Regions from separate parts of the Methylophilus sp. Leaf408 genome, predicted to be linked through region 1. Evidence: predicted binding sites of a transcription regulator. Region 1 holds the regulator's gene; each other region holds the start of a gene.

Region 1 (6,035 bases):
TACGCATGCTTAAATATCCGATTCTGCTGCCGATTGGTTTGATGCTGTTTTTGGCGCTGCTGACTTTTTGGATTAACCAAACAGTGCAAGAGCAAGCGGCGCGCGTGACTGGTCTGAGCCGTCATGCGCCCGATTACATGCTGTATAACTTTGTAAGCACGCGCACCGATGCGACTGGAAAAACAAAATATGTGCTGGCTGCTGCGCAGATGCGCCACTACCCGGATAGTGACCACACTGAACTGGACAGGCCGCGTTTTACCCAGTTTGGACAAGAGTCGCCATACACACAGATTCACGGTCAGCGCGGCAAAATATCCGGCAATGGTAAACTGGTGGAGTTTGACAAACAGGTCAAAGTGATTCGCCAGGCCACCGCTGAAAAAGGTGAAATGCAAATGCTTACCGAGAAGTTATTCGTAGAGCCGGATACGGATATTGCTTATACCGATTTGCCCGTTACCATCCATCAGAAACCGGCGACAGTGATTACCGGTACCGGTATGCGTTTTGATAAAAAATCGGAAACCATGCAATTATTTAACCGGGTGCATGTTCATTATGAGCGAGCGCCCGATGCAGCACCCACAAAGGCTGTGGTCAAGCCAGCTAAAAGCGGCACCAGCAAAAATACAAGTACTAAGAGTCGATGATTCTGGAGAGATGAGTTGAAAACGCGCACGCAATTATTTTATGTTACCTGCCTGATGCTGGGCACGCTATGCTCAGCTACCGGTTGGGCTGAGGAGTCAGATCGTGACCAGCCGATAGAACTGGAAGCCGATACCGTCAGCGTCAACGATGCGAAAAAAATCAGCGTCTATACCGGTAATGTGATCCTGAACCAAGGTACTTTGCAAATCAAGGCCGACAAGATGATAGTACGTGAAGACCAGGATGGCTTCCAGCATAGCACTTGTACCGGCACTCCTAGCACGCCAACCACGTTCAAACAGAAACGCACCGGCAAAAATGAGTGGATGCAAGGCAGTGGTCAGCGCATTGAATACAATGCCCGCATGGATAAAGTGCAACTGTATACCAATGCCTGGGTCAAACGTGGAGAAGACGTAGTGACGGGTGATTACATCAGTTATGACGCCAATGCCGAATATGCAGAAGTGATCGGTGGCACTAAAGCAAACCCGAATGGCACCGCCAACAGCCGCGTGAAAGCTACCATACAGCCAAAAAACAAAACAACCCCACCAGTGTTAGATAACAAATCTAATACCCAACAAGGGTTACGGATGAATCGCTCGTTGCAATTAAGGACTGAACCGGTACCCGATGCACCTGAAAACGGATCCAAGAAAGAATCACAGTAAAGACTGGCAATATGCAAACAACCGTTTCTCCAGACAACAGCCATTTGTGCGTCAGCCATTTAAAAAAAACCTATCAGGGCCGTACCGTCGTCAGAAACACCACGCTTGATTTGCATAGTGGTGAAGTGATCGGATTACTGGGTCCGAATGGTGCAGGCAAAACCACTAGCTTCTACATGATTGTTGGCCTGGTGGCATTGGATGACGGCCGTATCACCCTGGATGGCACCGATGTTAGCCACGCCCCCATGCATGAGCGTGCGCGTATGGGTCTGGCCTACCTGCCGCAGGAAGCCTCCATTTTTCGCAAGATGTCTGTGACCGATAATATTCTGTCGATACTGGAAACCCGTCCTTATACCTCTGAACAACGTGAAGCCAAACTGGAATCATTGCTGGATCAGCTACATATCCAACATATCCGCAATAGCCAGGCTGTCAGTTTGTCAGGGGGTGAGCGCCGCCGGGTTGAAATCGCGCGTTGCCTGGCAACTGACCCGAAATTTATTCTGCTGGATGAGCCATTTGCCGGGATTGACCCGATTGCGGTGATCGAGATCCAGAAAATTATCCGTTACCTCAGCAGCCAGAATATAGGCATTTTAATCACAGATCATAACGTGCGTGAAACGCTGGATATATGCGACCGCGCTTATATCGTGAATGAAGGCGCCATCTTTGCCGCGGGTACGCCGGATGAAATCATCCAGAACGAAGGTGTACGTGAAGTATATCTGGGCAAAAACTTTAGGCTGTAATTTGTTATGAAGCAAAACCTGCAATTACGCATGTCGCAAAACCTGGCTCTTACGCCACAGTTGCAGCAGTCTATCCGTCTGTTGCAATTGTCGACGCTGGAACTTAACCAGGAGCTGGAAGCCATCTTGCAGGAAAATCCTTTACTGGAAATGGCTGACAATGAAGAAGGCGAGTTTGAAGATAACACGCCCGATGCACCGTTGCAGGCTCAGGCTGAAGTGGAAGATGCCAGTTCATTTGACGTAGCCATTCAGCAGGATATCTCTTCGCCAGCCGATACTTTGCGTGAAGAATTACGGGATGACCTTAGCGGTAATGAAGGCGAATTACCCAACCTTAATGAAGAATTCACACCGCCGGAATTTGAAGATGATTATGGCGAATTTGGCAGTACCAGCAATTGGGACGAGGCAGGCCGCAACAATAATGACGATGAAGACGGCGATTTCTCCCGCCAGGATGCCAGCAGCATCAGCTTGCGTGAGCACCTCATAGACCAGATTCAGCTGGCGCATTTATCACACCGCGATATGAGCCTGGTTAAACTGCTGCTCGACAGCATTAATGATGACGGCTATCTCGAACAGGATCTGCAGGAGGTTGTTGAAAACCTGCCGCTGGAACTTGAGGTTGACTTGCTCGAACTGGAAACCGCACTCAAGCTGATCCAGAATCTCGACCCGATCGGCATAGGCGCACGCGATTTGCGTGAGTGCCTGTTATTGCAACTTAATGCCTTGCCTGCGGATACGCCCTACCTGAAAACCGCCATCGCGCTGGTCAAAGATCACCTGGCACTACTTGCCAATAAAGATTTTGTGAAGCTGCGCAAACAATTGAGTTGCGATGAAGCCTCACTCAAAGGCGCGCAACAACTAATCCGCCAGCAAAACCCGAGGCCGGGTAGCGAATTTTCCAATTTCAGCCACGATCATTTTATCCAGCATGATGTGGTGGTCAAAAAAATCAAAGGCATCTGGGTGGCAACCCTGAATGACGGCGTGATCCCTAAATTGCGCATCAACCAGATGTATGCCGACATCCTTAAACGTAATCGTGAGAGTTCCGGCCAGTATCTGCAAAGCCAGATGCAGGAAGCCAAATGGATGATCAAGAATATCCAGCAACGCTTCTCGACCATATTGCGCGTATCGCAAGCAATTGTGGATAGGCAGCGCAACTTTTTTGAGCACGGTGACATTGCCATGCGCCCGCTGGTATTACGTGAGATTGCTGAAGAACTCGAATTGCACGAAAGCACCATTTCCAGGGTGACTACGCATAAGTATATGCTCACACCACGTGGTGTTTATGAACTGAAATACTTCTTCGGCAGCTCGGTTGCCACAGATGCTGGCGGCTCCTGCTCGGCGACGGCGATCCGCGCACTGATCAAACAAATGGTTGCAGAAGAAAACGTCAAAAAACCATTATCAGATAATCAGATTACCGACACCCTGGCCCAACAGGGCATTGTGGTAGCGCGCCGGACCATTGCCAAATATCGTGAATCATTGAGCATTCCACCCGCCAATTTGCGTAAGTCACTTTAAAACGTAATCTCTATCTTCCAGAAAAAAGCCGCTAAAAAGCGGCCTTTTACTTTCAAGCAGTTATTACTTAATGGTTATTTTGGCGAACTTGCGTTTGCCAACTTGGGCCACCACCACGCCTTTTTCCAATTGCTGATTTTTGTCTTCCACTTTTACGCTATCCAGTTTCACGCCACCTTGTTGAATAGCACGCATCGCTTCACTGGTGCTTTCTACCAGGCCAGCCAGTTTCAGTAACTGGCTGATACCAATACTCTCGCCTTCAATGGCCACTTCCACTTCCGGCACATCATCAGGGATGCCACCTTTGGCGCGCGTCTGGAAATCTGCCAGTGCTTTTTCTGCTGCTGCCTGACCGTGGAATCGGGCTACGATTTCCTGCGCAAAACCTACCTTGATATTACGCGGGTTTTCGCCACCGGCAACTTGCGCCTTCCATTCGGCGATGGTTTCCAATGAGGCAAAAGACAGCAAATCAATATAGCGCCACATCAGCGTGTCGGAGACAGACATGATTTTGGCAAAAATTAATTCGGGTGCCTCGCTGATACCAATATAGTTGCCCAGCGATTTGGACATTTTATTAACGCCATCAAGACCTTCCAGCAATGGCATCATCAGCACACACTGCTGCGCCATTCCTGCCTGCTTCTGCAACTCGCGGCCCATCAGCAAATTAAATTTTTGATCGGTGCCGCCCAACTCCAGATCGGACTGCAAGGCGACAGAATCGTAGCCCTGTAACAACGGGTATAAAAACTCGTGAATCGCAATCGGCTGATTACCTTTGAAACGCTTGGAAAAATCATCACGCTCCAACATACGCGCCACAGTAAGGCTGGCAGCCAGTTTAATCATGCCAGCTGCACCAAGCTCGCTCAACCATTTGGAGTTGAACACAATTTCAGTCTTAGCCGGATCCAGGATTTTGAATACTTGCTCTGAGTAAGTGTCCGCATTGATTTTGACCTGCTCTACCGTAAGCGGCGGGCGGGTAGTGCTTTTACCAGTGGGATCACCTATCATGCCGGTGAAGTCACCGATCAGGAATAAGATCTGGTGACCAAGATCCTGCAACTGGCGCAATTTATTGATAAGTACCGTATGGCCTAAATGAAGATCAGGTGCGGTTGGGTCAAAACCTGCCTTGATGCGCAGTGGCTTACCGGTTTTGAGCTTTTCAACCAATTCTTGCTCGATCAGCAATTCATCCGCACCGCGTTTGATAATAGCCAGTGCTTTGGCAATCTCGGGGGAAATTTCCGTGCTGATCGCCTCGGCTGAAGGTTTTGAGTCTGTCATAAATACATTTCTGTCACGCTGTTAGCGAAGATACTTCTTAACAGCATGGTTTAAATTAAAGCGGCTATTTTAACGTAATCTGGTGCATTACTGTAGGCATATCCCGCGACGATGTTACTATGTGGGCCTATGATTTCACAGTCAGCAGTCCCCGATACGCGTTACTTTATTGGCATCATGTCAGGCACCAGCCTGGACGGTGTTGATGCGGCATTGGTCGCGCATACCGGTGATCGCTTTGAACAAGTTGACCAGGCATTTGTACCATACCCATCCGTCATCAAACGGGCATTGCTGGCGTTGCACCAACCTGCCATCAATGAACTGCATGATGCAGCACTGATGGCAAATAGTTTGGCCGAGCTCTACGCAGAGTCTGTATTAAAAATTTTGCAGCAAAGCCAATTGCCGGCATCAGCAATTACCGCGATTGGCTGCCACGGACAAACCATACGCCATTGTCCAGACCTGCCAGATGGCCAGGCTTATACCTTACAAATAGGTAACCATGCCCGGCTGGCAGAACTGACGAATATCACAGTAATAGGTGATTTCCGCAGCCGGGATATTGCAGCAGGCGGTCAGGGCGCACCTTTGGTACCGGCCTTTCACCAGGCGGTGTTTGCGAGCCTTACTAAAAACCGAGCTATTATCAACATCGGCGGCATTGCCAATATCTCGTGGTTACCGGTGGATGGACAAGTGACCGGATTCGATTCCGGCCCCGGCAATATGTTGCTCGATCAATGGACGCAACAACACACAGGTCAGTCCTTTGACGCCAATGGCGCCTGGTCTGCCAGCGGACAGGTAAATAGTGTTTTATTAGAAGCCATGCTGGCTGAACCCTATCTGGCGCAGGCTGCACCAAAAAGTACAGGACGGGATTTGTTTAACCAACAGTGGCTGGCGCAACATTTAAACGTGGTTGATGACCGCCCGGAAAATATCGCGCGAACCTTGCTGGAGCTTACAGCGCTTAGTATTGCCGATGCCATCAAACGCTTTTGTCCGGCTATAGACGAGGCCTATGTCTGCGGTGGCGGTGCGCATAACGGCCTATTGATAGAGCGCTTATCCGCACTGATTGGCT
Region 2 (6,035 bases), on a different contig from region 1:
GGAGGCACTACAAAAAGCCATTTGGGAGCTGGTGGAAGAAGTGAAAAACAAGGGTGTTACGGCTGCCGAGTTGCACAGGGTAAAAGCCGCCGTGATTGCCGCAGATGTCTATAAACGGGATTCGATGTTTTACCAGGCGATGCAGATCGGCCAACTGGAAACCATGGGTTATCCATTGAGCCTGCTGGAAAAAAACGCAGCACGCGTACAGGCAGTGACTTCCGAACAGGTGCAGGCGGTAGCCAGGAAATACCTAGTCCCGGACCAGATGACCCTGGTTACGCTGGATCCGCAACCGATGGATCCGAATGCCAAACCGGCCGGGCGACCACACCAGCATTAAAGCTGGCAATAAATTTAAATCCGTAACGGAAATCGCGTTACACACGTTGTGTAGGACACAGAATGAAAGCTTTTAAGTATTTAAAAATCACGCTGCTGGCATTGTTGCTGCAAAGCCATGCCATCAATGTGCTGGCTGGTTTGAACATTCAGCACTGGACCACCGCACAGGGCAGTGAGGTCTATTTTGTTGAAAACCATGCTTTGCCTATGATGGATATCAGTGTCAATTTCCCGGCAGGCAGCGCGCACGATTCACCGGAAACTTCAGGCGCTGCGGGAGTGACGCAACACCTGATGGCACTCGTCGCTGGCGGGCTGGATGAAGAAACCCTGACCAACCGTTTTGCCGATATTGGCGCTGTGCTTGGTGGTAACTTTGATGCGGACCGTGCCGGATTCAAGTTACGTACACTGACCAGTGAGCAAGCCGGTGCGCTGGAAGCCTTTAGTTTTGTGTTGCACAAACCCGATTTTCCCGAGGCGGTATTGAAGCGTGAACAGGCGCGCATTGTCGCTGGCTTGCAGGAAGCCGAAACCGAGCCTGACAGCATCGCGCAAAAAGCGTTTATGCGCTCGCTTTATGGCACACATCCTTACAGTCTCGACCAGAGCGGTGAAATCGATACCGTACAATCCTTAACCGTCTCGCATTTACGCCAGTTTTATGAGACACATTACACTGCCAAGTCAGCAGTAATTTCACTGATAGGCGATTTAACGTCGGCACAGGCCAAACGGATTGCCGAGCGCCTGAGTGCAGGCTTGCCGCAAGGCCCGGCGGTGGCAGCGGTGCCGCCAGTACCACCGCTGAAAACTGCCAGCGTGAAAAAGTTACCGCATCCTGCCTTGCAGGCGCATATTCTTTTGGGCCAGCCCGGTAACAAGCGCGGTGATGCAGATTTCTTCCCGCTATATGTCGGTAATTATATTTTAGGGGGTGGCGGTTTTGTTTCACGGCTGACCGAAGAAGTACGTGAAAAACGCGGCCTGGCGTACAGCGTTTATAGCTATTTTCTACCGATGGCAGAGTTAGGCCCGTTCCAGATCGGCTTGCAAACCAAGAAAGAGCAGGCGGAAGAAGGATTGCAGCTGGTCAAGCAAACCGTACAGCAGTTTATTGATAAAGGTGTGACCGAAAAAGAACTGCAGGCAGCCAAGGATAACCTGATCGGTGGTTTCCCGTTACGTATCGACAGCAATGGCAAGATTCTGGAGTATTTGAATATTATTGGCTTCTACAAATTGCCGTTGGACTATCTGGACAGTTTTAATGATCGCGTTGCGCAAGTGACTGTGCAGCAAGTGAATGATGCCTTTAAACGGCGCTTGCATCCGGAGAATTTTGCTACCGTGATTGTTGGATCCGAGTAAGCTGAGTGAAAAAGGAAAGCCGACAAATTGTCGGCTTTTTTGATAATGGTTTGATTGTTTTAAAGTACTGAGCCCTTACGTTTTTTGCGTGCCAGGAAGTAATATAAAACGGCGCCCACCAGATTAAGGAAGAAAATCACCAGGAACCAGACCAGTTTGTCTTCTTTCTGATCGGCAAGGCAATCAACCAGCATCCATACCCAAAACAATGTTAGCGCTAACCCTATCAAGCTGCCTAGCAGACCAAATCCAAATAAAAATTCCATGTGATTTCCTTTATTAATTGCTGTGAATAATAGCACGATCCGTTTTATGGGTTAAACGCGATGCCTTCTGTATGCATCCCCTTTATAATGCTGACCTGGTCGCTAATGAATTGAGTAGTATTCATGAATCAAGTTCGTCTAAATGCAGGGGTCTGGCGTAGTCGGGTATTAAAATTTCCCGATGCTGAGGGCTTGCGTCCTACCTCTGATCGCGTGCGTCAAACCTTGTTTAACTGGCTGGGGCAAGAGTTGACAGGAAAAACCTGCCTGGATTTATTTGCCGGCACCGGCGCGCTAGGGTTTGAAGCGCTATCTCGCAATGCAAGCAAAGTCACCATGCTGGAACTCGCCAAAGCGCCATTCCAGGCCTTGGTGCAGAATCAGCAATTGCTGGATGCGACAAAAGCCGATATCCGCCAGGCTGATGCGCTAAAGTTCCTGGCGCAAAACACGCAACGATACGATGTTATTTTTTGCGATCCGCCGTATCATAAACAATGGCTGGATAAATTGCTGCCACACTTAGCTGCCCATTTGTCCAATGACGGCTGGCTGTATGTAGAAGCCGAATATGCGTTAAAATCTGATTCTGACTGGCAAGTGGTCAAGTCTGGCAAGGCAGGGCAAGTCTATTACCATCTGCTGCAGCCAGCAATCACGCCAGCGACAGCAACAGCTGTCTAAGCGTGCGCATGACTTTCGGGAATATCAGTGAATGAGCAAAACCAGAATTGCAGTCTATCCGGGTACTTTTGACCCGATTACCATGGGGCATGAAGATATTGTGCGCCGTGCTGCCAACCTCTTTGACGATGTCATCGTGGCCGTGGCTGGCAGTACCAGCAAACAAACCCTGTTCAGCCTGCAAGAGCGTGTGGCATTGGCGCAATCGGTATTTGCTGGCGAGAACATCAAGGTGGTGGGTTTTGATGGCCTGTTAATGCAATTTGTACAATCACAGGGCGCGCAAATGGTGATTCGTGGCTTGCGAGCAGCGAGCGATTTTGAATACGAATTCCAGCTCGCAGGCATGAACCGCAAGCTGTACCCAAAACTGGAAACCTTGTTTATGACGCCGGCAGAAGAGTATATGTTTATTTCATCCAGCCTTGTGCGAGAAGTTGCCCGTCTGGGCGGTGATGTAAACCAGTTTGTTTCTCCTGGCGTTGAAGCGGCTATCAAACAAAAGCTGGCGGCTTAATCTACGTATGTCTTTATTTATTACTGATGAATGCATTAATTGCGATGTGTGCGAGCCCGTGTGCCCTAATGAAGCCATATCGCAAGGCGAAGAGATTTATGAAATCAATCCCGACCTGTGCACGCAATGCGTAGGACATTTTGAAGAGCCGCAATGCCAGCAGGTATGCCCGATCAGTTGTATTCCGCTAGACCCGGACCGACCGGAAACACAGGAACAGTTAATGGAAAAGTACTTGCGCATTACCAGTGTGTAAGTATCAATATTGAGAGCAGTAATAATATAAGGGGTAATGATGCGAATTTTACATACCATGTTGCGCGTTGGCGATTTACAACGTTCTATCGATTTTTACACCGGCGTGTTGGGTATGAAATTAATTCGTACCCAGGATTACCCGGATGGCGAATTCACGCTGGCATTTGTCGGTTATGGCAACGAATACAACAATACGGTGCTGGAATTGACCTACAACTATGGCAAATCTAGTTACGATATGGGTGCAGCCTATGGCCATATGGCGATTGAAGTGGATGATGCCTACCAGGCCTGTGAACAGGTGAAAGCCCAGGGTGGCAAGGTGATACGTGAAGCCGGGCCGATGAAACACGGCACGATTATAATTGCGTTTATTGAAGACCCGGACGGCTATAAGATCGAATTTATCCAGAAGGGGACTATCGAGTATCCGCAGCATGTCTAACCAAGCGCATTTGCTTGAGGCCGTGGAACTGGCGCAGGTCAGTGACTGGGATGCTGCGCACAAGATTGCGCAGGATTACAGTGACTCCACGGCAAACTGGATACATGCGGTGTTGCATAAAGTCGAAGGGGATACCTGGAATAGTAAATACTGGTATGCGAAAACCGATGGCCGCAAGTATGAGGATTATGCAGATGATGTACAAAGTGAACTGGAGGCCATCAGGCAGTTATTGGCTTCTAACCTGAAGTAATACCAGGATTGTTAACTAAGTTTCAGATTCTACAGCGTGACGATGGGTCACAAAAATTCCCCATAGCGATTGCACAAAAAGACCTATCACTGTGCCTGAAAAAAACAGCATCACAACTGCAATCACACTCATGAACAACAAAAAACCATCCTGAACCCACGCGCCTTGCGGGGCCATGGATTGCCAGATACTCAGCAATTGTTGTATCAATCGATTTTCATCCATCTGTTTTATATCCATCAAATATGACCATGATGCGTTATATAGTTCATTGTATTGCACATTCATTGCAATAAAGGTGCTCAATCCCTGCTTGTAACCCTGAGCCTATTTAATGTGGGCCAAATCGGTGCACTTTTTAAATTCAGTTAAAAAAATCCGTAGCATGATTTTTTTAAGCTTATGATTTTTAAGTGGAAAATCCCAATATAGAGGTGGCCTGCTTGTTGCTAGTGTATCACTGAGCTAGGGGAGAAGACACCATGATAAAAAAACCAGAGGCCAGCAGCACGGTTTCGGCAGAAGCGCGACTGGCAGATAATATCCATCTATTGGGGCATTTGCTTGACCAGGCCATTCAGGAGGTAGACGGGCCAGCCGTTTTTGCACAGATCGACTCTATCCGCCAGGCGGCGACCAAATTCCACCTCACGCACGATCAGAATGCCTCATTACAGCTGGAGCAATTGCTGGCAGCGCTGACACCAGCACAAACTGTGTGTGTCGTCCGCGCGCTGAGTTATTACAAGCATCTGGTAAACCTGGCTGAAGATTTGTATGGCCAGCAAATCGCCAATTCTAACCAGGGTATCGCAGTGGCAGGAATGCTGGCACATTCATTGGCACTGTTGCGCGACCAGGCAGTCCCTTTTGATACTGTGCACCAGTTTTTTGATGATGCATTGGTGTCGCCGGTATTGACAGCGCATCCTACTGAAGTACAACGTAAAAGCGTGCTTGATATTGAGCGCCGCATTGTAGAGTTGCTGGCAGAGCGTGCCCACTTAATGGCAGAACGCCAGCTGACACGTAATACCTTGCTGCTGCAAGGCGCGGTTGCTGCCTTGTGGCAAACCCGTATGCTGCGTTTTTCAAAATTGACCGTAGTGAATGAGATAGAAAACGCACTGACCTATTACGAGAGCACGTTTTTGCATGCCATTCCTGAACTGTTGCAGGATCTGGAACGTGATCTGGAGGCACTGCTGCCAGCAGGCAACCACTATCACTTGCCAGCTTTTTTACGCATGGGTAGCTGGATCGGGGGCGACCGGGATGGTAATCCGTTTGTCGATGGTACTACCTTACGTGAAGCGTTGCGTTTGCAGGCGGCGACCGTGTTGCGTTTTTATCTGCAGGAACTAGCCCAACTTAAGCGTGAGCTAGGTGTCTCCACCCGACTGATCGCGGTGGAAGAGGGCGTGCTGGCGCTGGCCAAAGCGTCGCGTGACCAGTCTGCACATCGCATGGATGAGCCTTATCGCTTGGCACTGAATGGCATTCATGACCGTTTATTGGCGACTGCAAAAAATTTGTTGCCGGCTTGCAATTGGGCAGATGACAGCGATAGCGATCTTTTACCATATGAAGGTTACGAAGCCTTGCTGCGACCTTTGCAGACCATTGCGGAGTCTTTACGCAAACATCACGGTGAGGCGCTGATCTATCCGCGTCTGGGCAAGTTGATGAAAGCGATTGAGTCTTTTGGCTTTCATCTGGCGACCGTGGATGTACGCCAGTCTTCAGATGTACATGAAGCCGTAATAACCGAGCTATTGCAAAAAGCGGGCTATGAATTTGATTATGCCGGATTCAATGAAGATGAAAAAATAGGTATTTTACTGGAAGAGTTGAAACAGCCACGGCTGCTGTTCTCGCCTTTCCAGCAATATTCCG
Region 3 (6,035 bases), on a different contig from region 1:
TGCTGTGCCAATAGCGCAGCGTTATGGCTACGTCCACCAGTACGACACATAAAAATAACGGTACTATTTTTGTCTACTTGTGTTTGCAACTGAGCTGCAAAATCAGGGTTTGGCACCATCCCCGGGTAAGAAGCCCACTCAATATGTTTAGCTAGCGGCACACGGCCAACCAATTCGAGTTCTGCACGCGATCTTACATCCACCAGCACGACGCCATTGCCTTGATCAATCAATGTATATGTTTCTTGTGGGGTTAACGCACCTGCGTAAGACAGGCTACTTTGCTTTCCTCGCGTATTGCCGTTACTTAAAATATCATCCAAATTACTCACGGTACCACCTTTAGTTTTGATCATATTTACTAAAGTGAAGAGTATACCTTTAAAGCCAGAGCTTTCTCTAATGCACCACTTTTGTGCTCAATTTGTTGCAATGCACACAAATGGTGCTAACGGTTTTTACTATTTTATGCAGGTTACCTGTAAACCACGTAAAATGCATATTTTTGGGTGGCATGCTTCCTGCTAATATTACACTCTAAAGATTTAGCGGGATTCAGTGTTAAGCAGAATTCCAAATCCATTATGAGTATTTGCCCACGTTTCGGGACATCCGCAACATGTCCCGTTTTTTGCGTGTACAACTTAAAAACCGGTTTTAGACCTTGATCATTGAGGAGAATGTAATGTCCGTTGCAAACGTAATGAAATTGGTTGCAGAAAACGACATCAAATTTGTCGATTTCCGTTTTACCGACACCAGAGGTAAAGAGCAGCACGTAACCGTGCCGGTTTCTCACTTCGACGAAGATAAATTTACAGAAGGCCATGCATTTGACGGTTCCTCCATCGCCGGATGGAAAGGCATTCAAGCTTCTGATATGCAACTGATGCCTGATGCAAGCACAGCATTCGTTGACCCGTTTTTTGACGAGCCAACATTAGTGCTGACCTGTGATGTTGTAGACCCTACCGATGGTAAAGGTTATGACCGTGACCCACGTAGCCTGGCCAAACGCGCTGAAGCTTACTTGAAATCAAGCGGCCTGGGCGACACAGCCTATTTTGGTCCTGAGCCAGAATTCTTTATCTTTGACAGCGTACAATGGGACGCCACCATGGGTGGTAGCTTCGTTAAAATCAATTCTGAAGAAGCAGCCTGGTCATCAGGTGAAAAATTCGAAGGCGGCAACACAGGCCACCGCCCGGGCGTTAAGGGCGGTTACTTCCCAGTACCACCAGTCGACTCATTGCATGACATCCGCTCTGCCATGGTATTGACCCTGGAAGAGCTGGGCGTGCCAGTTGAAGTGCACCATCATGAAGTAGCAACTGCCGGCCAATGTGAAATTGGTACCAAGTTTGCAACATTGACACAACGTGCTGACTGGACGCAAATCCTGAAATACGTGGTTACCAACACAGCGCATGCTTACGGTAAAACAGCAACCTTTATGCCTAAACCAATGTTTGGCGATAACGGCTCTGGTATGCACGTGCACCAATCCGTATGGAAAGATGGCAAAAACCTGTTTGCAGGCAATGGCTATGCCGGTTTGAGCGATTTCGCCCTGTACTACATCGGCGGCATTATCAAACATGCTCGCGCATTGAATGCGATCACTAACCCAGGTACTAACTCATATAAACGCCTGGTGCCGCATTACGAAGCCCCGGTAAAACTGGCTTACTCAGCTAAAAACCGTTCTGCAGCGATCCGTATTCCATTCGTACATTCTGATAAAGCTCGCCGTGTTGAAGCGCGTTTCCCAGACCCGATTGCCAACCCATACCTGGCTTTTTCAGCCTTGTTAATGGCGGGCCTTGATGGCGTTCAGAACAAGATTCACCCAGGTGAACCAGCGACTAAAGACTTGTACCATCTGCCACCAGAAGAAGATGCATTGATACCAACCGTATGTTCATCACTTGAACAAGCGCTTGAGTATCTGGATAAAGACCGCGAGTTCTTGACCCGTGGTGGCGTTTTCTCTGATGACTGGATTGATTCTTACATTGCATTGAAAATGGAAGAAGTGACCAAGTTACGTCAAACACCACATCCTGTTGAGTTTGGTCTGTACTACTCCTGCTAATCGCAAGATGCGCACCAAAACAGGGCAGCTTCGGCTGCCCTGTTTTTTATGGTTCTCTCTAGCGTCAACCATTCGAATTTCAGCTACGTTGATAAGCTATACAATCTACTCTAAACTATTGCCATGAAAAGACTTTTTTACTTTATCACCACCTTGTTGGCAGCTCACGCCAGTTTCGCTGATATTTACAAATTTACTGACAGCAATGGCGTAACCACCTATACCAATATCAAGCCTGAAGGAAAACAGAAGCCTGAGTTAGTGATTAGCGGACCAAAAGAGACTGCACCTCCTGAGGTTACACCCCAAAAGAAGTCTACTGCCAAAACACCTACCCCTAGCAACTTTCCTAAAGTGGATAATCAGGTGCAGGCTCAACGCGATGCTAAACGTCGTGAAATTTTAATGACGGAATTAGATCAAGAAAAACAAGCACTTGAGAACGCAATGCAGCTTTATGAAGAGCAAAAAAACATCCCGGAAGTGTACAGAGCCGCGAACGGAAAAACCTTTAGGAATGTGGCTAAGTACGAAGAAAAATTACGCATTATTGAGGCTGAAATCCAGGCTCATCAACGCAATGTTGACTTGCTGAATAAAGAGCTTACGCACTAAATGCACCATTTTGGGAGTTTTTAATTTGGAATGAAATAAATCATATAGAATTGGCTTAGCTTTTGCTTTAAAACAGGGCGTCATCACTTACTTTAACAAGCTGATCATTAAAAGCTGAGGATATGGTTCAAATTTCTCCGAATGGGTTTAACGGGCTAGAGCATATTGCCACTGCGGTGATACTGCTGAATAACCAGCTCGAAGTAACCTATGCCAATTCAAGCGCAGAGATTTTATTCGCCTTCAGTGCCAACCAAATTCAAGGCCTGCATATCCACGATGTATTTGTGAATTGCGAAATCCTGCAAATGGCAGTTACCAATGCCATTCAAACGCAAGGACCTTTCCGCGAACACGAGTTCACTTTAACTACACAGCGTGGACATACCACTGCAGTCACTTGCACCGTAACGCCGATTTCAACCAGTATTAACCAGACGTCTGAAGACATGCTGATTCTGGAATTTGTACAAATGGATCAGCAGTTACGCATCGCAAGGGAAGAACGCATGTTGATTCAGCAACAGGCCAATTCCGAACTGCTACGCAACCTGGCACATGAAATCCGTAACCCTTTAGGCGGCCTGCGTGGCGCAGCGCAATTACTTGAATTTGAATTGCCGCAACCCAGCCTGAAAGAATATACCCAGGTCATCATTAAAGAAGCTGACCGTCTGCATAGCCTGATGGATCGCTTATTGGTGCCGCATCGTGTGCCCAAATACGAGCCAACCAATATCCATGAAGTGCTTGAGCGCGTACGTAGCCTACTGCTGGCGGAATCTCCCAACAATATTAGAGTGATCCGCGACTACGACACCAGCTTGCCCGAACTGATTGGCGACCGCGAGAAGCTGATTCAGGCCGTACTAAACATTGCACGTAATGCGGCGCAAGCGATGCAGCAAAACCACACAAAAGATGCCAGCATTACGTTCCGCACGCGTGCAGAACGTCAAATTACTCTGGCGCGAAAGCGTTACCGGGTCGGTATTCATCTGGAAATTATTGATAATGGTCCCGGCATTCCCGCTGATATCAAAGAACGTATTTTTTACCCGCTGGTATCTGGCAGGGAAGGGGGAACCGGTTTGGGATTAGCCTTGGCACAAACCTTTATTACCCAACACCATGGCATGATCGATTGTGATTCACAGCCGGGAAAAACTATTTTCCATATTCTATTGCCTATTGAAAGCACGTTATTTAAATCATAACCATGAGGTCTTTGCGTGAAGTCTCTTTCGGCATTTAACTCGAACTAATATTAATCAAACAGCAATTCTAAAGAGAAATACCATGAAGCCAATCTGGATCTTAGATGACGACAAATCAATCCGCTGGGTATTTGAAAAAGCGTTAGCCCGCACCGATTTTGAATTTAAAACCTTTTCATCACCTGCTGAAGCACTCAACGCCCTTAACCGTGAACAGCCCCAGGTGATCGTCAGCGACATCCGTATGCCGAATGGTTCAGGGCTGGACTTTTTATCAGAGGTTAAACAACGCTACCCTGAAATACCGGTCATTATCATGACGGCGTATTCAGACCTGGAGAGCGCAGTTGCAGCTTTCCAGGGCGGTGCCTTTGAGTATCTGGCAAAGCCTTTCGACGTTGACCAGGCAATTGAAATTATCAAACGCGCGGTTGATGAAAGCATGCGCCAGGCCGTGGAAAAAGTTGAAGATGATGAGCCTACACCTGAGATTATCGGGCAGGCGCCTGCCATGCAGGAAGTCTTTCGTGCCATAGGCCGTTTGAGCCGCTCACATTCGACAGTACTGATTAATGGCGAATCCGGTAGCGGTAAAGAACTGGTCGCCAGCGCTTTGCACAGACATAGCCCACGCGCCGATAAGCCGTTTATTGCCATTAACACCGCAGCGATCCCAAAAGACTTATTGGAGTCAGAGCTGTTCGGTCATGAACGCGGCGCATTTACCGGGGCTGCAGCCGCCAGGAGAGGGCGCTTTGAACAGGCTGACACCGGCACCCTGTTTCTCGATGAAATCGGCGACATGCCTGCAGACTTGCAAACCAGGCTATTACGCGTGCTGTCAGATGGCCAATTCTATAGGGTAGGCGGCCATCAACCCATTAAGGTGAATGTACGCGTGATTGCCGCCACCCACCAGGATCTGGAAGAACGGGTAAAACAAGGCTTGTTCAGGGAAGATTTATTCCACCGCTTGAACGTCATCCGCTTGCGCTTGCCACCTCTACGTGAGCGTCGTGAGGATATTCCATTCCTGACCAAACATTTCCTGGCACACAGTGCGCAGCAGTTAGGTGTTGAACCAAAGCAACTTTCACCCGCCGCACTTAAATACCTAATGTCCGTGAGCTGGAGCGGTAATGTTCGCCAGCTAGAGAATGTCTGTCACTGGTTAACAGTCATGGCACCTGGGCAAAATGTAGATGTCAACGATTTGCCACCCGAATTGAAAGAAGACTCGAGCAAGCAAAATAGTGGCGGTTCTTGGCAAGAAGCTTTGGCGCAAGAAGTAACAGATGCACTCAACCGCGGAGAAACAAACATTTTGGATATCAAAACCAAAGAGTTTGAGCGTATCTTAATTACCCGTGCATTGGCACATACCGACGGCCGCCGTATAGAGGCAGCCAATCAGCTTGGCATGGGTCGTAACACGCTCACAAGGAAAATTCAGGAATTAGGGATTGATGACTAGTCATCAAATTTTGATTTGCTGACTACGCCAGATAGGGAAAGAACTGTGCTTTTGTGCATCAATGCTGCTGACAAAAAAGACCTGTGCAAGACGAGAGTCTTTTAAGGTTTTCCCAAAGAACTTATTGGCTGCATGATAATGCCGACCTTCATACAAAATCAACGTGTTATAAACATTATTAATCCGTACAATTTCATCAAACATGGAGTGATATCCGGTATCCATCGCGATGGTGCCAGCTGCAAACCGTTTATCATTTTCCTTAAGCGCTTTTTCATAAGCAGTCTGATCGAATTGCTTATTTCGTTTAAATAATGAGGTTCCTGAATCTAAAGGTGCATCAGGACTCAGATACAACACAGCAGCAAATACCGCATTGCCATCGGTATGGATTACTCCTCTGCCATAATCTTCACTCACACTTTGAAAGTTAGTGGAAATAGCCCATCGCATACGTTCATGGTCGGGATTATGAAATAGCGAAATTATCTTATTGCTGACCTTTTCAAACAGTGGCTTATTAATTACAGATAAGTCTTTTGTCCGCGCGCCTGGAAAAACATACGGTACATCCTTTAACTGATGCCGATACTGATACTTCTGGTTCAATGCAAAAGTACGCACCGCATCAGGG
Region 4 (6,035 bases), on a different contig from region 1:
CAGGGCATTCACGCATAAACCGGAATCATCAGCCAGCGCCGGTAAACCGGTATGCTGGCTGGCATGCCGTGCTTTGGCCAGTGCATTTTCAACAAAGGTTTCATACGGCTCCGGGCACTCCGGTACATTGAATTCAGATTGCGACACAATCTCGATATTCAAGGGTGCCAGCACATGGGCGATTTCGCGGATTTTGCCTTTGTTGCCGGAGGCGATCACCAGTTTGTTGAACGCTAGTGCCATGTTATTTTGCTAATGCCTGTTGTTGCAGTTTGGATAATTCGGCAATGCCTTTGGCTGCCAGATCCAGCATCTCGTTCATCGCGTCGCGGCTGAAAGGTTCGCCTTCGGCGGTGCCCTGAATTTCGACAAAACCGCCGCTACCGGTCATGACTACATTCATGTCGGTATCACAGTCGGAATCTTCAATATAATCCAGGTCCAGCACCGGAATACCCTGGTAAACACCGACCGAAATCGCGCCGACTGAATCTTTGATCGGGCTTTCAGTGAGCAAGCCTTTTGCCAGCAACGTGCTGACGGCATCGACCATCGCCACATAAGCGCCGGTGATGCTGGCGGTGCGCGTGCCGCCATCGGCCTGGATCACGTCGCAGTCAAAATGGATGGTGCGCTCGCCAAGCTTTTGCATGTCAATTACTGCGCGCAGGCTGCGGCCGATCAGGCGCTGGATTTCCTGGGTGCGGCCGGTTTGCTTGCCACGGGCAGCTTCGCGATCCATACGTGAACCGGTAGAACGTGGCAGCATGCCGTATTCGGCGGTCACCCAGCCCTGGTTTTTGCCTTTGAGGAAACCGGGCACTTTTTCTTCGATACTGGCGGTGCAAATCACATGGGTATCGCCAAATTTGACCAAGACTGAGCCTTCGGCGTGTTTGGTGTAGCTGCGGATGATTTCTATGCTGCGCAACTGGTCGTTGGCACGTTGGCTGGGTCTGGTCATTTCAAATTTTCCTGTCTGTTTCAAGTTTCTTGTTTTTTGAGATGCTGGCCGGTTCTGCCCAGCGCATCCTGTATGTCGGCAATGGCCTTTTCAATTTCGTCGTCGGTCAGATCCAGTGCATGCGGGTGGGGCATGGTCCCGGCATGGTTGAGCATGGTGGTCGTCCCGTCACCTGGTAAATCCAGGGTAGACACTGCCAGTGGCGCGGTATTTCTTTCACCCCACTGCAAGGCGATGGCACTCATGTTATCACCCACGGTGATGCTGGCGGTATCGGCATCATCCAGCAGGCGCGTGACGCCATCCTGCATATTGGCGGCCAGCATATGCTGCGCCATGGTGATGGCAGGCACCGTATTCCAGACACCATCCGAGCATAACAAAATGACATCGCCCTCGCTGAGCGGCATAGGGTCAGCCAGGTCAACTTGCGGCGGTTTGTCGCCACCCAGGCAATTATAGATTTTGTTGCGATGCGGGTGTCGCTCAATCTGCTCGGCGGTGATCCTGCCTTCACGCAATAGCGATTGCACTACGGAGTGATCCTGGGTCTGGAATTCTTCCAGGCCGTTGCGGTAAAGATAGAGGCGGGAATCGCCAACATGCGCACAAAACAGTTTGTTGTGCTGGATCAAGGCAACCACAATGGTCGTGCGCGGCGATTCGGATAACTTCTTGCGCACACGCACATTCTCAATCACGTCGTGCACCTGGCCGATCTGCTCACGAAGAAACTGCGCCGGCTGCGCGATGAGCGGGTCAGATTCGCGCTGGAAGGCTTCCACCATGGTTTTGACTGCAATTTCGGCCGCGACATCGCCATGCTGGTGACCACCCATTCCATCGGCCAACACCATCAAAATGGAATGCCTGTGATAGGAGTATGCCAGCCGGTCCTGGTTATACGGACGCGGCCCCTGGCGGCTGCCTTGCGCAATTGAAAACTTCATGGCATCAAGCGTTTCGTCAAATGTTTCATAGTGGTTTGGTGAGCACTTTAATAATTTTATCGACCAGGGAGCCACGGGCGTCATCTGCCACATGCACCTCTATCATTTTTTTCTGCAATGAAAACACACTTTGCGGCCGTTGCAGGTAATCAATATGCATACAGTCATCAATAATCGATAACAGTTTTTCTGAATAGATTTGCTTGCCTAGCTGTATCGCCGGCACCAGTGTATCTTCATTGAGGCGGATATTGGCAGCCAGCGGCGATGAACGTTGCAGGCAGGCATACATACTGGCACCTATGCTGTAAATATCGCTCCACGGGCCCAAATGCTTGCGGTCTATGTATTGTTCCGGCGGGGCAAAACCCGGCGTGTAAGTCGGCGCCAGTGTCACCTCGGACAAGGCCTGGCGTGCCGAACCGAAGTCCAGCAACACCGGCGAGCCATCCAGTCGTATATAAATATTGGCCGGTTTGATATCCAGGTGCAGCAGTTTACGGCTATGCACCTCACGCAAACCATTCAGCAATTCAACAAACATGCGGATCATGAAGTTTTCCGGCACCGGCTGCGTTAACGCAATGATGTAATCCTGCAGCGATTTGCCGCGCTCGTATTTCATCACCATATACACGGTGTTGTTGGCGCGGAAGAAGTTTTTCACGCGCACGATATTCTTGTGCTCGATATTGGCCAGCGCCAACCCTTCTTCAAAAAAGCACTTCATCCCATGTTTATACGCGGCTTCATTTTTACCGTTAGAACGGATATGCGTCTGGCCATCGCGCTTGGCCAGTGTCACCGGCATATATTCTTTGATGGCGACAGTATTTTTCTGTTTATCCTGTGCCAGATAGACGAAGCTGAACCCGCCCAGACTCAGCACCCGAGTGATGGTGTAGTCATGCAACACGGTGCCTACTGGCAGTGCAATATCGATTTTATTGGCGAGCTTCACTTAATGGTTAACGTACTTATCATGGCTTTTATTGAGGAAAACACGAAATAAACTGTGTTAACTTGTTATAACGCTATTTTCGCATATCGATACTGCATTTGATACAATCCCCCGCTTAGCTCGGAGCGAATAAATGACTTCCAAAAATAATACCAATCATCAACCCATTTTAAGTATGACTGGCTTTGCCAACAGCGAAACCCGCTTTCCGGCAGGTCTGTTACTGATCGAATTGCGCGCAGTCAATCATCGTTACCTGGAGTTGAATGTCAAAATTGAAGACAGCTTGCGCCAGTTTGAACCGTTGGTGCGTGAACAGCTGCAGACCAGGCTTGGTCGCGGCAAAGTGGAATGCCGGTTGAGCCTGAAAAGCGATAGCGCAAGTAGCAGTAAACTGGCGCTCAACCCAACCATGGTCGCGCAGATTGCACAGACTTTGAAAGACCTGAACCAGCATTTCCCTCAAGCACAGCCGGTAAATCTGGTGGATATTTTCAAGTTACCGGGCGTATTGCAAACTGAGGCGGTAGATACTGAAGCCATGGCAGAAAGTCTGCAACAGGGATTGAGCCAGACGATAGACGAACTAATTGCCGCGCGCCAGCGTGAAGGCGAAAAACTCAAACAGGTATTGCTGGACAGGCTGCAAGGCGTGCGCGAGCAAATCAGTATTGTGAAGCCGTTATTACCGCAAGCGATTCAGCAATACCAGGAAAAACTCACCGCCAAATTGCGCGAAGCGATGCAAGCCGATGATGACCGCGTGCGCCAGGAAATCGTGTTGTATGTGCAACGCACCGATGTGGATGAGGAGCTGGCGAGACTGAATTCGCACATTACCGAGATGGACCGTATTCTTAGCGTTGGTGGCGCTGTCGGTAAAAAGCTGGATTTCCTGATGCAGGAAATGAACCGTGAAGCGAATACACTGGGCTCAAAATCAGTTGCGATTGAAACCACCCAGGTGTCCATGCAGTTAAAAGTGCTGATCGAGCAAATGCGCGAACAAATCCAGAATATTGAATAAATGCAACAATTTGCATAAATAATTAAGCCACTTCGCCTGCAAAGTGGCTTAACCCTATTGGCATGATGGTATAGTCAGATCACTCCAAGAAAACATAGGGTCTAGAACCATGCCTCTTCTCCGCTATGCTTTACTTTTCTGCGTCTATGTCTTGACCAGCGTATTTCCCCAACTTTCCGTTGCTGAAATCACCACCCTGCCTATCCCGGACCAGGGCTGGGCGATTAGCTTCGACGCACCTCCGCTCCGGCCGGTCAGGGAAGCGGATTCGAATGACCACTATATGTATTATGGCAACGCCAATTTCTTCTCGGTAGTAATCAATGTGGATACGCCAGCGTGCGATGGCGGTGACTCACATGAAAATGTACTGAACTGCTTTTGGCCAAAGGCCAGTAAAGAACCCTTGATCAACCAGGCCAGCGTGCAAAAAAGCTGCAACAGCAATTACTGCAAGCTCAGCTATGAGCTGGAAAACAGTTTTCAGGATAAAAGTATCAAGCAACGGCATGTCTATTTTCTATTTGCCTATCGCAACAAGTGGAACAATGTGCATATTTCTTATGTCAATCCCACCGAAGTGGATTTAAAGGTACTCGAAAAATTTGAGCAATCGTTAAGCTACAAATAAGCACTTTCAAGACCTTTACGCATCCAACTTCTAAAATATCGCACCAATAACCGCATCCTCACACGCACCTTAATGGTGCATTAAGTATGTTCTCGAAATCATGTTTTTATTTAACTCAATGATTTAAAACTATTTTTCTGGCTGGCACACACCTTGCTGATATCAGATACAAATAATGTAAAGGTCATGGACCATGACGCAAACGGCCAAACAGTTTTTTGATGAAATGCAGGGGTATGGTGGCAATGTACGTGGCATCTACCAGGCTTACGACCGCTGGTTGAGTGCTGTACCTACACAGCAATTAGCGGCCAAACGGGCTGAAGCCGAAGTATTGTTCCGCCGTGTCGGCATTACTTTTAATGTTTACGGTGAAGAAGACGGAGCCGAGCGCCTGATTCCGTTTGACGTGATCCCGCGCATGATTTCAGCCAGTGAATGGGCGCATCTCTCCAAAGGTGCGGTGCAACGTGTGCGCGCCCTGAATATGTTCCTGCATGATATTTACCATGACCAGGAAATTATCAAGGCCGGCATTGTGCCGCACAGCATTTTGACCAACTCGCAATACCGCCCGGAAATGGTCGGTGTGAATGTGCCAAACCAGATTTATGCACATGTAGCCGGGATTGACCTGGTACGCACCAGCGAATCGCAGTTCTATGTACTGGAGGATAACCTGCGGACGCCTTCTGGCGTATCGTACATGCTGGAAGACCGCAAAATGATGATGCGGTTGTTCCCTGATTTATTCAAAAAATACCCGATTGCCCCTGTCGAACACTACCCGCATGTGCTGCTAAACAATTTGCGCTCTGTCGCGCAGACCGGGGTCACTGACCCGACTGTGGTATTACTTTCTCCTGGCGCCTACAACAGCGCCTACTTTGAACATGCCTTCCTCGCCCAGCAAATGGGTATTGAACTGGTGGAAGGCCAGGATTTGTTTGTCCGCAATAACGCCGTCTATATGCGCACCACGCAAGGCCCGCAACGGGTGGACGTGATTTACCGCCGCATCGACGACGACTACCTTGACCCTCTGGTATTCAAGCCCGACTCCATGCTGGGCGTGCCGGGTCTGCTCTCCGTCTACCGCAATGGTGGCGTCACATTGGCTAACGCCGTAGGTACCGGCGTGGCCGATGACAAGGCAACATATATTTATGTGCCGGAGATGATTAAATTTTACCTGGGTGAGTCTCCCATCCTGCAGAACGTACCTACGTATCAACTCAGCAAGGAAGATGATCTGGCCTATGTGCTGGATCATCTGCCCGAGCTGGTCGTCAAGGAAGTGCAAGGTTCAGGCGGCTACGGCATGCTGGTCGGCCCGACTGCCAGCAAAAGCGAAATTGAAGAATTCAGGCTACGTATTGTTTCCAAGCCATCAAACTACATTGCGCAACCTACATTAGCTTTATCAACCTGCCCGACACTAGTTGACCAAGGAATTGCGCCACGCCATGTGGATCTGCGCCCATTTGTGCTGTCAGGTAAAA

What was found. Region 1 encodes sigma-54, which starts transcription at its own class of promoters, with help from an activator protein. Its sites were predicted from a motif close to TGGCACNNTTCCTGCT; they were not measured.
Positions count from the first base shown of each region.
Region 2: the regulator sigma-54 is predicted to act here: its motif matches at 4,575-4,590, upstream of ppc (phosphoenolpyruvate carboxylase).
Region 3: the regulator sigma-54 is predicted to act here: its motif matches at 2,762-2,777, upstream of glnL (nitrogen regulation protein NR(II)).
Region 4: the regulator sigma-54 is predicted to act here: its motif matches at 4,676-4,691, upstream of LPA26_RS10090 (circularly permuted type 2 ATP-grasp protein).

Region 1 covers NZ_CAKASK010000002.1:479,424-485,458, forward strand. The annotation lists gene lptC (LPS export ABC transporter periplasmic protein LptC) at 6-653, shown strand; gene lptA (lipopolysaccharide transport periplasmic protein LptA) at 708-1,328, shown strand; gene lptB (LPS export ABC transporter ATP-binding protein) at 1,340-2,086, shown strand; gene LPA26_RS13230 (RNA polymerase factor sigma-54) at 2,093-3,640, shown strand; gene tyrS (tyrosine--tRNA ligase) at 3,704-4,942, opposite strand; gene LPA26_RS13240 (anhydro-N-acetylmuramic acid kinase) at 5,072-6,035, shown strand, end outside.
Region 2 covers NZ_CAKASK010000001.1:1,397,715-1,403,749, reverse strand. The annotation lists gene LPA26_RS06480 (M16 family metallopeptidase) at 1-343, shown strand, start outside; gene LPA26_RS06475 (pitrilysin family protein) at 406-1,716, shown strand; gene LPA26_RS06470 (PLDc N-terminal domain-containing protein) at 1,776-1,982, opposite strand; gene rsmD (16S rRNA (guanine(966)-N(2))-methyltransferase RsmD) at 2,106-2,666, shown strand; gene coaD (pantetheine-phosphate adenylyltransferase) at 2,698-3,183, shown strand; gene LPA26_RS06455 (YfhL family 4Fe-4S dicluster ferredoxin) at 3,191-3,439, shown strand; gene gloA (lactoylglutathione lyase) at 3,479-3,886, shown strand; gene LPA26_RS06445 (hypothetical protein) at 3,879-4,139, shown strand; gene LPA26_RS06440 (hypothetical protein) at 4,155-4,379, opposite strand; gene ppc (phosphoenolpyruvate carboxylase) at 4,622-6,035, shown strand, end outside.
Region 3 covers NZ_CAKASK010000001.1:2,308,083-2,314,117, reverse strand. The annotation lists gene LPA26_RS10805 (rhodanese-like domain-containing protein) at 1-332, opposite strand, end outside; gene glnA (type I glutamate--ammonia ligase) at 686-2,095, shown strand; gene LPA26_RS10795 (DUF4124 domain-containing protein) at 2,219-2,710, shown strand; gene glnL (nitrogen regulation protein NR(II)) at 2,833-3,927, shown strand; gene ntrC (nitrogen regulation protein NR(I)) at 4,010-5,401, shown strand; gene LPA26_RS10780 (DUF6445 family protein) at 5,405-6,035, opposite strand, start outside.
Region 4 covers NZ_CAKASK010000001.1:2,152,589-2,158,623, forward strand. The annotation lists gene rdgB (RdgB/HAM1 family non-canonical purine NTP pyrophosphatase) at 1-243, opposite strand, end outside; gene rph (ribonuclease PH) at 245-964, opposite strand; gene LPA26_RS10070 (PP2C family serine/threonine-protein phosphatase) at 985-1,914, opposite strand; gene LPA26_RS10075 (serine/threonine-protein kinase) at 1,940-2,875, opposite strand; gene LPA26_RS10080 (YicC/YloC family endoribonuclease) at 3,009-3,902, shown strand; gene LPA26_RS10085 (hypothetical protein) at 4,012-4,533, shown strand; gene LPA26_RS10090 (circularly permuted type 2 ATP-grasp protein) at 4,727-6,035, shown strand, end outside.